Regions from separate parts of the Exiguobacterium sp. 9-2 genome, predicted to be linked through region 3. Evidence: riboswitches for the same ligand, from Rfam matches in the RefSeq annotation. Region 3 holds a riboswitch; each other region holds the start of a gene.

Region 1 (3,317 bases), 920 kb from region 3:
GCAAGATGATGAACGGCAAGGACCGGACGATGTTGACGACGAAGTCAAGGACACGTCGGATGGCAATGTTTTGAAAGAATAAACCGCGGTCGGTGACGAACAGGAGAATCCCGAGTGGAATCCCGACGACCAATGCGAAGGCAAGTGAAATGCCAACCATCCACGCCGTCTCACCAAGTGCCTTCAACAACTCGGGTAACATCGTTTGTATACGATCAAGCCACATCCTGAATCACCTCGAGTGTATGAAGTTCCGCCGCAAGCCAGTCGAGGGCAGGTGAGATTTGATCGGAGGATCCCGTCAAGCTGACGATTAAGACACCAAAAGCGACGTCTTGGATGTAATCGACTTTTCCGTGCAGGATGCTGACCGAGATATCGTATCGACGGATGGCTTCCGACAACGTACTTTCACCGGTCTTCTCGCCCGTGAACTGCAGGCGGATGATCTTTCCCGGTGTCGCTTGCAAGATGCGTTCCGGTAGCTCGATCTGGAGTGCCGTGTCGACGTAATGTTGTGTCACCGGATGTTTGGCTTGACTGAACAAATCGTATGTAGAGGCGACTTCGACGACTTCCCCTTGCGACATGACCGCGACACGATGGCAAATTTGTTTGACGACATCGATCTCGTGCGTGATGAGGACGATCGTCAATCCGAGTCGTTCATTCAAATCTTTCAACAAATCCAAAATCTGCAGCGTCGTGACCGGATCAAGGGCAGAGGTCGCTTCGTCACATAACAAGACGGTTGGATCATTCGCGAGTGCCCGGGCAATCCCAACGCGCTGTTTCTGTCCACCGCTCAACTGACTCGGGAAGTTCGTTTCGAATCCTTCGAGTCCGACGAGTGAGACGAGTTCACGGATCCGTTCTGGAAAATCTGCTCGTTTGACGCCAGCAGCCTTCAGTGCGAAAGCAATGTTATCTGCGACATTACGCGACTGGATCAATTGGAAATGCTGAAAGATCATTCCTGTCCGCAAACGAAGTTGACGCAAATCTGCTTTTGACATCCCGCCGAGTGAGACACCGTCGACCTTGACCGTTCCTTGTGTCGGATGCTCGAGACCGTTGATCAGACGAAGCAACGTACTCTTACCGGCACCGGATTCACCGATGATCCCAAAGATTTCTCCTTTTTGAATCGTCAAATCGACATCTCGTAATGCAAAAATTGGAGTCCGGTCTCGGACGAACCGTTTCGTAATCTGTTTGAATTCAATCATCTGCTCATCTCCTCATACAAAAAAAGTCGCTTTTTCCTAGTAGCAGAGCAACCAGAAAAAAGCGACGAAAGTGTAAGATTTCGTAACTTATCTCTCAGAATGAATCCATTCTGTAGGATGTGGCACCGTTCCTGATAGGTGGTTGCCGGACGTCGTTGGGCCTAATCCCTCGGTCGCTCTCGATAAGTAGTTATGCTGTTGGGATTTACTTTAACGGAAATGATTCCCATCTGTCAAATGTTTTTTCAGAATTATTCCGCAACAGGTGTCCGGAACAGGTTGAGCGTTCCGATTCGGTCGACGGCCTCCTCTAGTCGTTCGACGTCAGCAATTAAGCTGATCCGCACGTATCCTTCGCCGTATTCACCAAAGAATGATCCAGGGGTCACGGCGACGTGTGCTTCGTCAAGCAGATGATCCGTGAAGCTTTGGGACGTGTATCCTTCCGGCACGGGGAGCCAGACGAAGAAGGAACCGCCCGGTCGTGGTCCGCTCCAACCGATTGCATCGAGTTTCGTAAACAATGCATCGCGTCGTGTTTCATATAAGCTACTTAACTCACGGACACATGTTTGGTCACTCGTCAGGGCAACGGTCGCTGCATGTTGGATCGGTGTGAAGGCACTGACGTAGAGATGTTCCTGATACGTCTCGATGCTTGAGATGACGGACGGATTTCCGATCGCGAAAGCGATTCGGAAGCCAGACATGTTGAAGCGTTTCGAGAGTGAGAACAACTCGATTCCGACATCTTTCGCCCCTTCTGTCTGCAAGAAGCTTCGTGTGGGACCATCAAAGCTGATGCCACCGTAGGCTAAATCATGGACGACACAAATATCATGGGCATCCGCGAAGGCAACTGTCTGTTCGAAGGCTTCTGCTGTCGCTGTCGCACCTGTCGGATTACTCGGGTAATTGAGGAACAACATCCGGGCGCGCTCGACATCTGTCGTATCAAGTAAATCGTAATCCGGCAGGAAGTTATTTTTCTCAAGCAGTGGAAGCGTAATCGGATAAGCACCAGCAAGTGCTGCTCCAGACAGGTAATCCGGGTACCCCGGATCCGGGACGATGACACCTTCTCCAGGATTGACGATCGTTTGTGGTAAGGCGACGATTCCGGCTTTACTACCGAGAAGAATTGCGACCTCGGTTGCCGGATCGATCGTGACGCCGAATTCGTTCGTATAAAAGCTCGCGACGGCTTGCTTTAGAAAATCATGTCCACGAAATGGTGGATATTGAAGGTTTGTTGGCTCATCGATCGCCTGTTTCAAGGCGTCGAGAATATGTACGGGCGTCGTTTGATCGGGTGTTCCTTGACCAAGGGTGATGACATCATGTCCGGCAGCTTTCACAGCGCCGATCCGGTTCGCAAGTTCAGCGAAAACGGGAGCAGGAAGCCGATCGATGGCGATGGATGGAGCGAAATGTTTCATGGATGTGTGCCTCCTTCGTAGTATTGTCGTCAAGGATAACGAATATTCAGTCAAAAGAAAAGAACTTTTTTGAAATTCAAAAAAATCGTCCAATAAACAGGTACAGATATGTGGAGCGGGAATAGAGAGTAGGGAGAGGAGTGAGGAGATGAAGCGAGCTAGCTGGAAAGAAGCAGTCGTCTATCAAGTCTATTGGCGCAGTTTTAAGGATTCGAATGGGGACGGCATCGGTGATTTGCGAGGTGTCATCGACAAGCTAGATTACATCGCATCGCTTGGTGTCGATATCGTCTGGTTAAATCCATGTTACCGTTCTCCAGACATCGATAATGGCTATGATATTGCCGATTATTACACGATCATGGACAAGGCGGGGACGATGGGCGATCTACAAGAGTTGATCACAGCGGCTCACGCACGCGGCTTAAAGATAATTCTTGATTTGGTCGTCAATCATACGAGTGACCAGCATGACTGGTTCCGTCAGTCGCGGGACCGAATCCACGACAAGGATGATTGGTACATCTGGAAAGATGGAACGAAAGAGACTCCCCCGAACAATTGGCGGTCGTACTTTGCGCCGAGCCCTTGGACGTGGAGTGAAGAGCGCGAACAATATTATTTCCATTCTTTTGCGAAAGAACAACCC
Region 2 (3,317 bases), 500 kb from region 3:
AGTTCGATGCTCCTTATTTGATGAAACATAATTCCATTGGAGGAAACGTTGGAAATCTCATTTATCAATACAGTATCTTTCGGACGTTGATGACAGAAGGTACGACGATTACACCGGACTATTACTATTACGATGAAGAACGGGCGGACGAAATCAATGCCAACTTTGATCTTTATGTCATTCCGTTAGCGGATGCATTCCGAAAAGAATTCGTACCGACGTTGCGGAAGTACACCCGCCTTATCAAGAAATTAAAAATTCCAGTCGTCGTCATCGGTGTAGGCTTACGTGCACCGTTTGAACCAGATCTAGACGGCGGATTCCCGTTCGATGAAGATGTCAAAGCATTCGTCAGCGCTGTACTTGAGCGCTCAAGCATGCTTGGTCTTCGTGGGGAAATCACGTCGAAATACTTGACGCGTCTTGGTTTTCGCGAAGGCATTGATCATCGTGTCATCGGATGTCCTTCGATGTACGCGTTTGGTCGCGACTTACATATTCGTGAAACGAACATTACGCCCGAGTCGATGATTACGGTCAACTCGTCACGTTTAGCACCACAAAATGTTCTTGATTTCATTACGCGCGGAATGGAAGAGTATCCGAATCATTACTTCATTCCCCAATGGATGAAGGAACTGAAATTGACGTATACAGGAACGCATCCGATCGCAGATTTGTCCGTGACGAACTATCCGGTGAAGATGTCGGATCCTGCTTACATGAACGATCGTGTTCGTTTCTTCTTGAACGCACAAACATGGTTCGATTTCATCGGGCAGGCAGACCTCAGTTTTGGTGCGCGCTTGCATGGAAATATCACAGCAACGCTTGCGGGTACGCCGAGTATCCTCATTCCAAAGGATGCACGAATGCGCGAACTAACGGATTATCATCAGTTGACGCATATTTGGGCGAACGACATCAAAGCGGATACACAATTATCCGACGTCGTAGCCAATGCTGATTTCCAAAGTCCAGTACGTGTTCAAGCACGTAACTTCGACAACTTCGTTGACTTCTTGAACGTGAATGATCTTGAACACATTTACCAAGAGACGAATTATCCTGAGAATGTGCCGTTTGACCGTCAAATGGCGCAAGCGGAACTACTTCCACCGGTTCAACCGATTTCTGGCGTGAGTCTCGAAGAAGCAGTCGCCCGTTTCGAACGGTTCTTCCCGGAACAAGAGAAGAAGATCGCGGATGCGCAAAAACAGGCAAAAGCGCAATTGGCCGAAAAAGATAAGAAAATCAAAGCATTGCAGAAACAAACAACGACGACTCAAAAAGATCAGGAAATTGCGGCGCTCAAAGCGCAACTGGCTGCCCAAACGAAGAAAATGAAGCACCAGCAAGGGACATTGAACCGAAAAGCGGTTCGGGCAGCCTTAAAGACAGCGGATCTATTCGCAAAAAAATAAAGTGTTCTAACATTCCGGGTCATTACGATACGGAATGTTTTTTGGTAGGAGTATTCTGAATTGCGTTGACAATCCGGAAAAGACTTGATAGGGTTAGGAACAATTACATACTTATCCAGAGAGGTGGAGGGACTGGCCCTATGAAACCTCAGCAACAGGTCGAAAGATACTGTGCTAATTCCTGCGGGTGTTGCACCCGATCGATAAGATTTCCGAATTGTCGACCGACGCATCCGTGAGGATGCGTTTTTTGTTTGAAATAGGTGGAACGAGGAGGAAATGGATTCATGAAAACGAGCGGAGCGTTTCGACGCAAGATGGAATCACGTCATCTGATCATGCTGTCGTTAGGAGGCGTCATTGGAACAGGATTATTTTTAAGTACAGGTTATACGTTGGAACAAGCGGGACGTGTCGGAACGATTTTGTCGTATTTGATCGGAGCCGTCGTCGTCTACTTAGTCATGTTAAGTCTCGGTGAACTCGCTGTGCACATGCCGGAAACCGGATCATTCCATAAGTACGCAACGAAGTATATCGGACCCGGTACCGGTTATACGGTGGCCTGGCTCTACTGGCTGACGTGGACGGTCGCCCTTGGTTCAGAATTCACGGCAGCAGGCATTTTAATGCAACGTTGGTTCCCGTCGATTCCAGTCTGGGTGTTCAGTGCATTATTCGCTGCGATGATCCTTGGTATCAACGTCTTGAAGGTCCGCGTATTTGCTGAAGTCGAGTTTTGGTTCTCCGCCATTAAGGTCGTAACGATCATTGCTTTCATTTTACTTGGTGCGGGAGCCATCGTTGGCTTCATCCCATTACAAGATGGTAGCCCAGCCTCATTCTTTTCTTCCTTAACGGAAGGAGGATTGTTTCCAAATGGGGCATTTGCGATCTTCATGACGATGCTTGCCGTGAACTTTGCTTACTCAGGAACGGAATTGATCGGCGTCGCAGCGGGTGAAGCGGTCGATCCGAAGCGGACGATTCCGCTTGCGATCCGAACAACGATTTTGCGACTCGTCCTCTTTTTCGTCGGTACGATCATTGTATTAGCCGTCTTATTGCCAACGGAAGGGAAGGGCGTGCTCGAAAGTCCATTCGTCGCGGTGTTCGAACGAATCGGGATTCCGTATGCGGCAGACGTGATGAACTTCGTCATTCTGACAGCGATCTTATCGGCAGCGAACTCTGGGCTTTACGCTGCCTCCCGGATGCTTTGGTCGCTTGCGAACGAACGCATGATTCCGCGTTTCTTCGCCCAGGTGACGCCAAGTGGGGTTCCACTTCGAGCTGTTTTGTTCAGCATGCTTGGTGGAGGACTTGCTTTGCTTTCTAGCATCTATGCAGCAGGAAGTGTCTATATCGCGCTCGTCTCGATTTCCGGTCTTGCTGTTGTCATCGTCTGGATGAGTATCAGCGTTGCGCAGTATCGCTTCCGGAAACAATTCCTCCGCGAAGGGCATACGGTCGACGAATTGGTCTATCGTACACCACTCTTTCCATTGGTACCGATCGCCGCTTTCGTCGTCTGTTTGATTTCCCTGATTGGTATCGGATTTGATCCGACGCAACGAGTCGCCTTGTATTGCGGTATCCCATTCATCGTGATCTGTTATGTCGTTCATGCGTTCACGAATTCTTCTCAGAAACGGAGTGTTGAAAATGTCCCGAATCAAAAATCCAGTTGATCAACGATTACAGGAAGTTCCTTTCCTGATTTTAGATGGTGCGCTTGCGACTGAACTCGAACAAAAGGGATTCGACCTGAACGATCCACTCTGGTCGGCACGCCTCTTAATCGAAGCACCGGAACAGATTGAGCGTGTCCATCACGATTACTTTGAAGTGGGCGCCGATGTTGCGATCACCTCAAGCTATCAAGCAAGTATC
Region 3 (3,317 bases):
ATAACACCAGCCGCAGCACCTTGCGGATGACCATGTACGCCACCACCAGCGTTGATGACGGAATCGATCCCGAAGTCGCGTACGAGTTGAGCAACGAGTCCTGGGTGAATACCGGCTGAAGGGACAGGGAAAATCGCTTTCGTCTGACCGAGGCGAGTCGCTTCAACCGCGATGCCGCGGGCGACGTCCTTCGGAAGAGCGACATTGCCGTAAGGTGACGGGAATAGTGTTAAGTCTGCACCAGCAACGCGCGGTAATGTGCCAAGTAAGACAGGCGCTGCAACACCGTGGTTCGGGCTAGCAATCAATGCACCGCTGTAAGCCGGATGATTGAAAATGGGAACGTTGATCTCCGGATCACTTGCCAATTCACGTAAGACGTCGAGTCCGTATGTGAAGGTATTCAACAAGAAAGCAGTTGCTCCAGCGTCAATCAATCGTTTGGCTTGATCCTTGAGCGTAAAGACGGGACCACTAAGTGTGATCGCATACAACGCACGTTTACCGGTCCGGTGGAAATGAGCATCGATAACCTCACGTCCTATCCGTGCCCGATCAATCGTCGGTGTCAACGGATTGTCATATAGGATCTCATCGTCCTTGACGAGATCGATCCCACCAGCAAGTTGTCCTTCGAGTTGATCACGAAGGAACGATAAATCGCGTCCGATGACCCCTTTGAAGATGCTCATTAACAGTGGACGATCTTCGACACCAATCAAGGAACGAACCCCTTGGATCCCGAACTTCGCACCTGGAAAATCCGACGTGAATGTATCGGGTAGTAGCAGTTCTGTTAATTTGATTTCACCGTCGAGTGAGAGTTTCCCGAAGACGGTCGTCAAGATCGCAGAAAAGTCGCGCGATACATTGTGTTCCGGGTAACGAATCGTGATATAGCCTTTCCCGTCGCGCTCTTCCGTATGTACGACTTCTCCTTTGAATGAGGCGAGTTGTTGTTGCTCAAGATGATTCAGCTCCGTCCAGGAACCAACCGTCAGACCAAGCGCGAGTTGTTCGGCGCGTTGCTCCAGTCGATCGCGGGCGGTCAATTGATAAGTAGCTGTGATGTAAGCCATGTCTTTCCTCCTTCAATAAAAAAATGGTCTCTTGTCAGCGACAAGAGACCATGAATGATTCGAACGTGGACTCTTATCTGTCAGCTTAGTAGCTGCAAGAATTAGCACCGTGCCAAAAGGTCGGTTGCTGCGACATCGTAGGGCTTGTCCCTCCGTCTGCTCTTGATAAGAATTGGATGAAATTGTGAAATCTAATTGCAATTTTTACATGAGAGTCACGACTTGTCAAACTATTTTTAGAAAATTTATTTTTTTTGAAAATACTCTTTCTATATATGGAGCGAAAACGATATCCGTTTCTGCTTGATTTCGATTTGACAGCAGGGAAGAGGATTGCGTAAGATTCAAATCAATATCACACACGACAACTACATACGACTCTTATCGCGAGTTGGCAGAGGGAATTGGCCCGATGACGCCGCAGCAACCGACCACTTGGCACGGTGCTACATCCAACAGACGTTTCGTCTGAGAGATAAGAGGACGCAGTGACTTTCCTGCGCCTCTTTTCGATGACGAAAAGAGGCGCTTTTTCGTGTATCACACAGGGGGAACTGAGATGACATACAAAGCATTTACAGAACAGGACGCGATCGAACGGGTCCGCTCACTAGGACTGATCGGCGACGGAGCCGTCGAAGCAGAAGAGATTGGCGACGGCAATCTCAACCTTGTCTTTCGAATTCGAGAAGGTGAACATCGATTGATTCTAAAACAAGCACTTCCGTACGCGAAAGTCGTCGGTGAAAGCTGGCCACTATCACTCGAGCGGGCGTGGATCGAGCAATCCGCACTCCGTGAATTCGCCCGGCATGCCGTGCCGTTCGTACCGCGTGTCTTTCATGCTAGTCACGACGAGGCGTATACGGTCATGGAAGATCTTTCACATCTGACAATCGTTCGAAGCGGTTTACTCGCAGGTGAACAGTATCCGTTGCTTGCGGAACATATTGGTTCTTATCTCGCTCGGACTTTATTCCATACATCGGACTTTGCGCTTGGTCCGGTTGAAAAAAAACGTGTCGCCCGAACGTACTACAATCCGGACTTGTGCGACATCACGGAAAAATTAATCTTCACGGATCCGTTCCATGACGCGGAGACGAACGAGATTGAAGCCGGGCTTGAAGAAGAGGTGGCACGTCTATGGGCGGACGATGAGTTGAAACGCGAAGTCGCAAAACTCGAAGCGCTTTTCATCACGAAAGGAGATGCGTTGCTACACGGCGATCTACATACAGGAAGCATCTTTGCTTCGGCAACGGAAACGAAAGTCATCGATCCAGAATTCGCCTTTTATGGTCCATTCGGATTTGATGTCGGACAGTTCATCGCCCACTTATTCTTTGCAGCATACCCGGATTATTCAGCACTTCGTGATGCCCGGATTCGCGACATCGATACGTTCTGGCTGACGTTCGCTTCGACGTTCCGCGCCTTATGGGAACGCGAAGCCGTCGAACCATTCCGGACATCGGGACTCGTCGACGATGTACTGAGCACGATCTTGCAGGATGCCCTTGGCTTTGCCGGTTGCGAACTGATTCGTCGGACGATCGGACTCGCACCAGTCGCTGATTTAGAAACGATTAGTTCTATGACGGAACGACTAGAACGAAAACAACATGCTTTACGTTTAGGATCGGCGTTAATCAAACGTCGGACCGAATGCCGGACATTTGATGATTTACGAAACTTCGACGTAACGGAGGAACTTAGCCGATGAGTACATTCGTTCAAAGTATTCGTTATGAAGATCGTGCCTTGACGATTCTCGATCAGACACGTCTACCGCAGGAAGAACACTATGAAGTCATTACCGATCTTGCACAAGCGGTCGAAGCGATTAAACAACTGCGCGTCCGAGGGGCGCCTGCGATCAGTTTATTTGGCGGATTCGTACTCGTTCAAGAGGCGTACCGGTTTGAAGCAGAACTGTCGATCTATAAGCAGACTTTGCTTGAGACATCAGCGACGTTACTCGCGACACGACCGACGGCTGTTAACTTACGAAATGTCCTTGATCAATTGAATCCAATCATTCAAGACGGGACGTCGGTAGAAGAGATCCGCGAACGGCTCGAGCAGCGGACGATTGCCTTATACGATCAGGATGCGCAGACGTCACGTCAAATCGGGATTCATGCACTTGAATTGTTCCAGTCAGGTAACCGTATCCTAACGATCTGTAATGCTGGATCGATTGCGACCGCTGCTTATGGAACAGCACTTGCGCCG
Region 4 (3,317 bases), 650 kb from region 3:
GTTAGTAATGCAGCTCCCCCCCCATAGCCATGCATGCAGTTTCACGTTTCACTTGATCACCTCCAAAAGACGTACCAATTCCTTCACTTTTTTATCCTTTTACCCCGTTTTAAAAGAAGTCGAACGTCTCGGTATTCGTACTTGACGCTTCTCAAACGTTCCGCTATAGTGAAAAAGTCCAAATCGGAATAATTACGTTTTAATAACGGAGGTAACATATAATGAAAAAAATCATTCCTGCTTTAACGGTCGCATTCGCGAGCGCAAGTATCCTCGCAGCTTGTGGATCAAACACCGATTCATCGACTTCAGATGATAAAAAGACGGAAATCTATACATCGACGTTCGCAACAGCTGCCATTGCCCGTGAAATCGGTGGTAATCAAGTCAACGTCAAGATGATCGTCCCACCTGGAGCAGATCCGCACTCCTATGAACCGACGTCAAAGCAACTCACTGAGATTGCCAAAGGTGACCTTTTCCTTTTGACGGGTACGACACTTGAACCCTATTCAAAAAAAATCCAAGAGAGTCTAAAAGGCACGGACGTCCGGTTCGTCGAGACGAGTAAGGATGTCACTTTGCTGGAATCGGATGCTACGCTTCACGCACATGAAGAAGAGGGACATACAGAAGATGAGCATGCGCACGAAGAAGCAGGGCACGATGATCACGCAACTGATGAACATGCTCACGAAGAGGAAGAACACGATCATGGAAAATACGATCCACACGTCTGGCTTGATCCTGTCAACGCCAAAGCAATGGCACGTTCTATCACAGTCGCCTTATCAAAAGAAGTACCAAAAGACAAAGCAACATTCGAAAAAAACTTGAAAGCGTTCGATCAGCAAGCTGACGCACTCGATAAAGAGTTCAAGCAAGCCGTCGCTGACGGATCAAAAAAAGAACTTCTCGTCACACATGCAGCTTACGGTTACCTCGCCGAACGATATGGTTTCACGCAGCTTCCAATCGCCGGAATTTCCCCTTCCGATGAACCGTCACAAAAGCAACTGGCTGCTTTTTGAAAAAGAGCGCGGATGCATGATTTGAAATACGTCGCGTTCGAAGAAACGGTTTCACCAAAGGTTGCGCGTGTCATCCAAAAAGAAATCGGAGCTAAATCCGTGACGATCCATAACCTCGAGTCGGTGACGAAATCGCAACAAAATAGCTCGTATTTCAAATTGATGGAAGAAAACGTCCAGACGTTAGAACAGGCACTTCAGTAAAGTACAGTTGACACGCGTTACTCAATGCGGTACGGTAAGAAACGTGTTTTACAACAATTGAATGACTTCTTTTTATCGCGAGAAACGGAGGGACTGGCCCAATGATGTTTCGGCAGCGGCGACGATTTGATTCGTACTGTGCCAAATCCAGCAAGCGAAAGCTTGAGAGATAAGAAGAGCGTCTTTTTATTTCATAAAGACCTCCTTCTTTCTTGCGAAGGGGTCTTTTTTTGTATCTTTGAGAAATGAGGTATCAACAATGAAAGAAACGATTACGCCTAACAAATGGGCACTGCTTCCGCTCGTCGTATTCCTGGTCCTCTTCATCGGAGCCGGTATCTTCTATGACGATTTTTACAAATTTCCGATTCTGATCGCCGCTTTGATCGCGTTGATCTTTGCTGCAATCATGACGAAAGGATCGATCAATCAAACGGTCGAACGTATCGCAACCGGTGCCGGAAATCCTGATATCATGATCATGGTCTTCATTTTCTTATTAGCCGGTGCGTTCTCTGGAACAGCGGAAGCGATCGGCGCAATTGAAGCAACTGTCAATGCTGCTTTGACGTTCTTACCTCCTTCACTCCTGATGAGTGGGATATTTGTTATCGCAGCATTCATCTCGATGGCAATGGGTACCTCGACAGGAACGATTGCCGCTCTCGCACCGATTGCCTTCGGTATTCATGAAGCAACAGGTATCAACGTTGCGATCGCAGCAGCGTCAGTCGTTGGTGGTTCGATGTTCGGTGATAACTTGTCGTTCATCTCGGATACGACAATCGCTGCCGTTCGGACACAAAAAACGAACATGCGCGATAAATTCCGGACGAACTTCATGATCGTTCTCCCGGCTGCCGTCTTAACGGTCATCTTACTCGCGTTCGTTTCTGGTTCTGGCGATGCGGCAGCAGCTAAAGCATTCGAGTTCTACAAATTAATTCCGTATCTCGCCGTCATCGTCCTTGCACTATTTGGTGTCAATGTCATTCTTGTTCTCGTCGGTGGCACATTGCTTACTGGAATCATCGGTATGATCGACGGTAGCTTTGGCTTAAGTGGGTTCGTCCTTTCGATGTCTGAAGGAATGATGGGCATGGCAGAGATTTCCATCTTGACACTCCTCATGGGTGGTCTCGTCAGTTTGATCACGTTCAATGGCGGAATCGCCTACTTGAAAGAGACGTTGACGCGCAAGATTTCACAGCGTCGCGGTGCTGAATTCAGTATGGCAGCACTCGTCAGTGCGACGAACCTCGCAACGGCGAACAATACGATCTCGATTCTCGTCGCTGGACCACTCGCGGCTGAAATCGCTGATACGTATGAAATCGACCGCAAGAAATCAGCGAGTATTCTTGATATCTTCTCTTGTGGTATTCAAGGCATCATTCCGTATGGGGCACAACTGCTGATCGCAGCAGAGTTGACGAAGACAGCTTCACCAGAACTGATTCCGTATCTGTTCTATCCGTTCCTGCTCTTCGTCTGTGGATCGATTGCCATCATCTTTGGTTTCCCACGTCCGAAAAAATCAGTTGCTCAACAGGAAAAAATCTCTTCTTAACCAACGACAGGTCCGATCATGGTGATCGGACCTGTTTCATTATTTTTTCTGCTTCGCTTGTCGTTCTAAAATCAAATACGCGATTGCTGGAAGTGGAAACTGAAGGAGTCCCGCGCCTCCCCATACCCACGGGTTACGTCCTGATTTTCGTGCACTGAAAAATAGGCTAACTGCTTGCGTGACCAACAAGGCACTAATACTAAGCCAAGCTCCCTTTGATAGCTTTTTATTCTTTTGAGCCATCCTTTCTCCCCCTCTTTCTGACATACGGTCAGATGTGATGAATTCTCTTTTATTTTAACCCATTCTATTCCTCCATGAGCATGGAAACGGACGGTTTCGTTCGTTCGTGCTAAACTAAACGAGCAAATCTAAACTACGTTTTATGAGGAGGAGTAACACATGCAATACGCAAAACTTTCAAACGGTATTACGATTCCCCAAATCGGATTCGGTGTCTGGCAAGTAGACGAAGAAACAGAAGCACCCGCTGCTGTTGCTGAAGCACTACG

The links. A riboswitch is a leader RNA that binds a small molecule or an ion and turns the genes downstream of it on or off. The one in region 3 is predicted to bind S-adenosylmethionine.
Region 1: another riboswitch for S-adenosylmethionine. It lies ahead of VJ374_RS13540 (methionine ABC transporter ATP-binding protein); the one in region 3 lies ahead of mtnK (S-methyl-5-thioribose kinase).
Region 2: another riboswitch for S-adenosylmethionine. It lies ahead of VJ374_RS15685 (amino acid permease); the one in region 3 lies ahead of mtnK (S-methyl-5-thioribose kinase).
Region 4: another riboswitch for S-adenosylmethionine. It lies ahead of VJ374_RS14940 (Na+/H+ antiporter NhaC family protein); the one in region 3 lies ahead of mtnK (S-methyl-5-thioribose kinase).

Annotation. Positions count from the first base shown of each region.
Region 1 covers NZ_CP142850.1:2,583,361-2,586,677, reverse strand. Annotated here, with positions in the region: gene VJ374_RS13545 (methionine ABC transporter permease) at 1-226, opposite strand, end outside; gene VJ374_RS13540 (methionine ABC transporter ATP-binding protein) at 216-1,229, opposite strand; SAM riboswitch class I at 1,314-1,418, opposite strand; gene VJ374_RS13535 (aminotransferase class I/II-fold pyridoxal phosphate-dependent enzyme) at 1,481-2,668, opposite strand; gene VJ374_RS13530 (alpha-glucosidase) at 2,817-3,317, shown strand, end outside.
Region 2 covers NZ_CP142850.1:3,003,141-3,006,457, reverse strand. Annotated here, with positions in the region: gene VJ374_RS15690 (polysaccharide pyruvyl transferase family protein) at 1-1,424, shown strand, start outside; SAM riboswitch class I at 1,533-1,634, shown strand; gene VJ374_RS15685 (amino acid permease) at 1,712-3,115, shown strand; gene mmuM (homocysteine S-methyltransferase) at 3,090-3,317, shown strand, end outside.
Region 3 covers NZ_CP142850.1:435,394-438,710, forward strand. Annotated here, with positions in the region: gene VJ374_RS02355 (2,3-diketo-5-methylthiopentyl-1-phosphate enolase) at 1-1,079, opposite strand, end outside; SAM riboswitch class I at 1,150-1,251, opposite strand; SAM riboswitch class I at 1,458-1,561, shown strand; gene mtnK (S-methyl-5-thioribose kinase) at 1,639-2,805, shown strand; gene mtnA (S-methyl-5-thioribose-1-phosphate isomerase) at 2,802-3,317, shown strand, end outside.
Region 4 covers NZ_CP142850.1:2,850,766-2,854,082, forward strand. Annotated here, with positions in the region: gene VJ374_RS14930 (alpha/beta hydrolase) at 1-35, opposite strand, end outside; partial or broken gene VJ374_RS14935 (metal ABC transporter solute-binding protein, Zn/Mn family) at 222-1,235, shown strand; SAM riboswitch class I at 1,305-1,411, shown strand; gene VJ374_RS14940 (Na+/H+ antiporter NhaC family protein) at 1,495-2,805, shown strand; gene VJ374_RS14945 (hypothetical protein) at 2,845-3,048, opposite strand; gene VJ374_RS14950 (aldo/keto reductase) at 3,208-3,317, shown strand, end outside.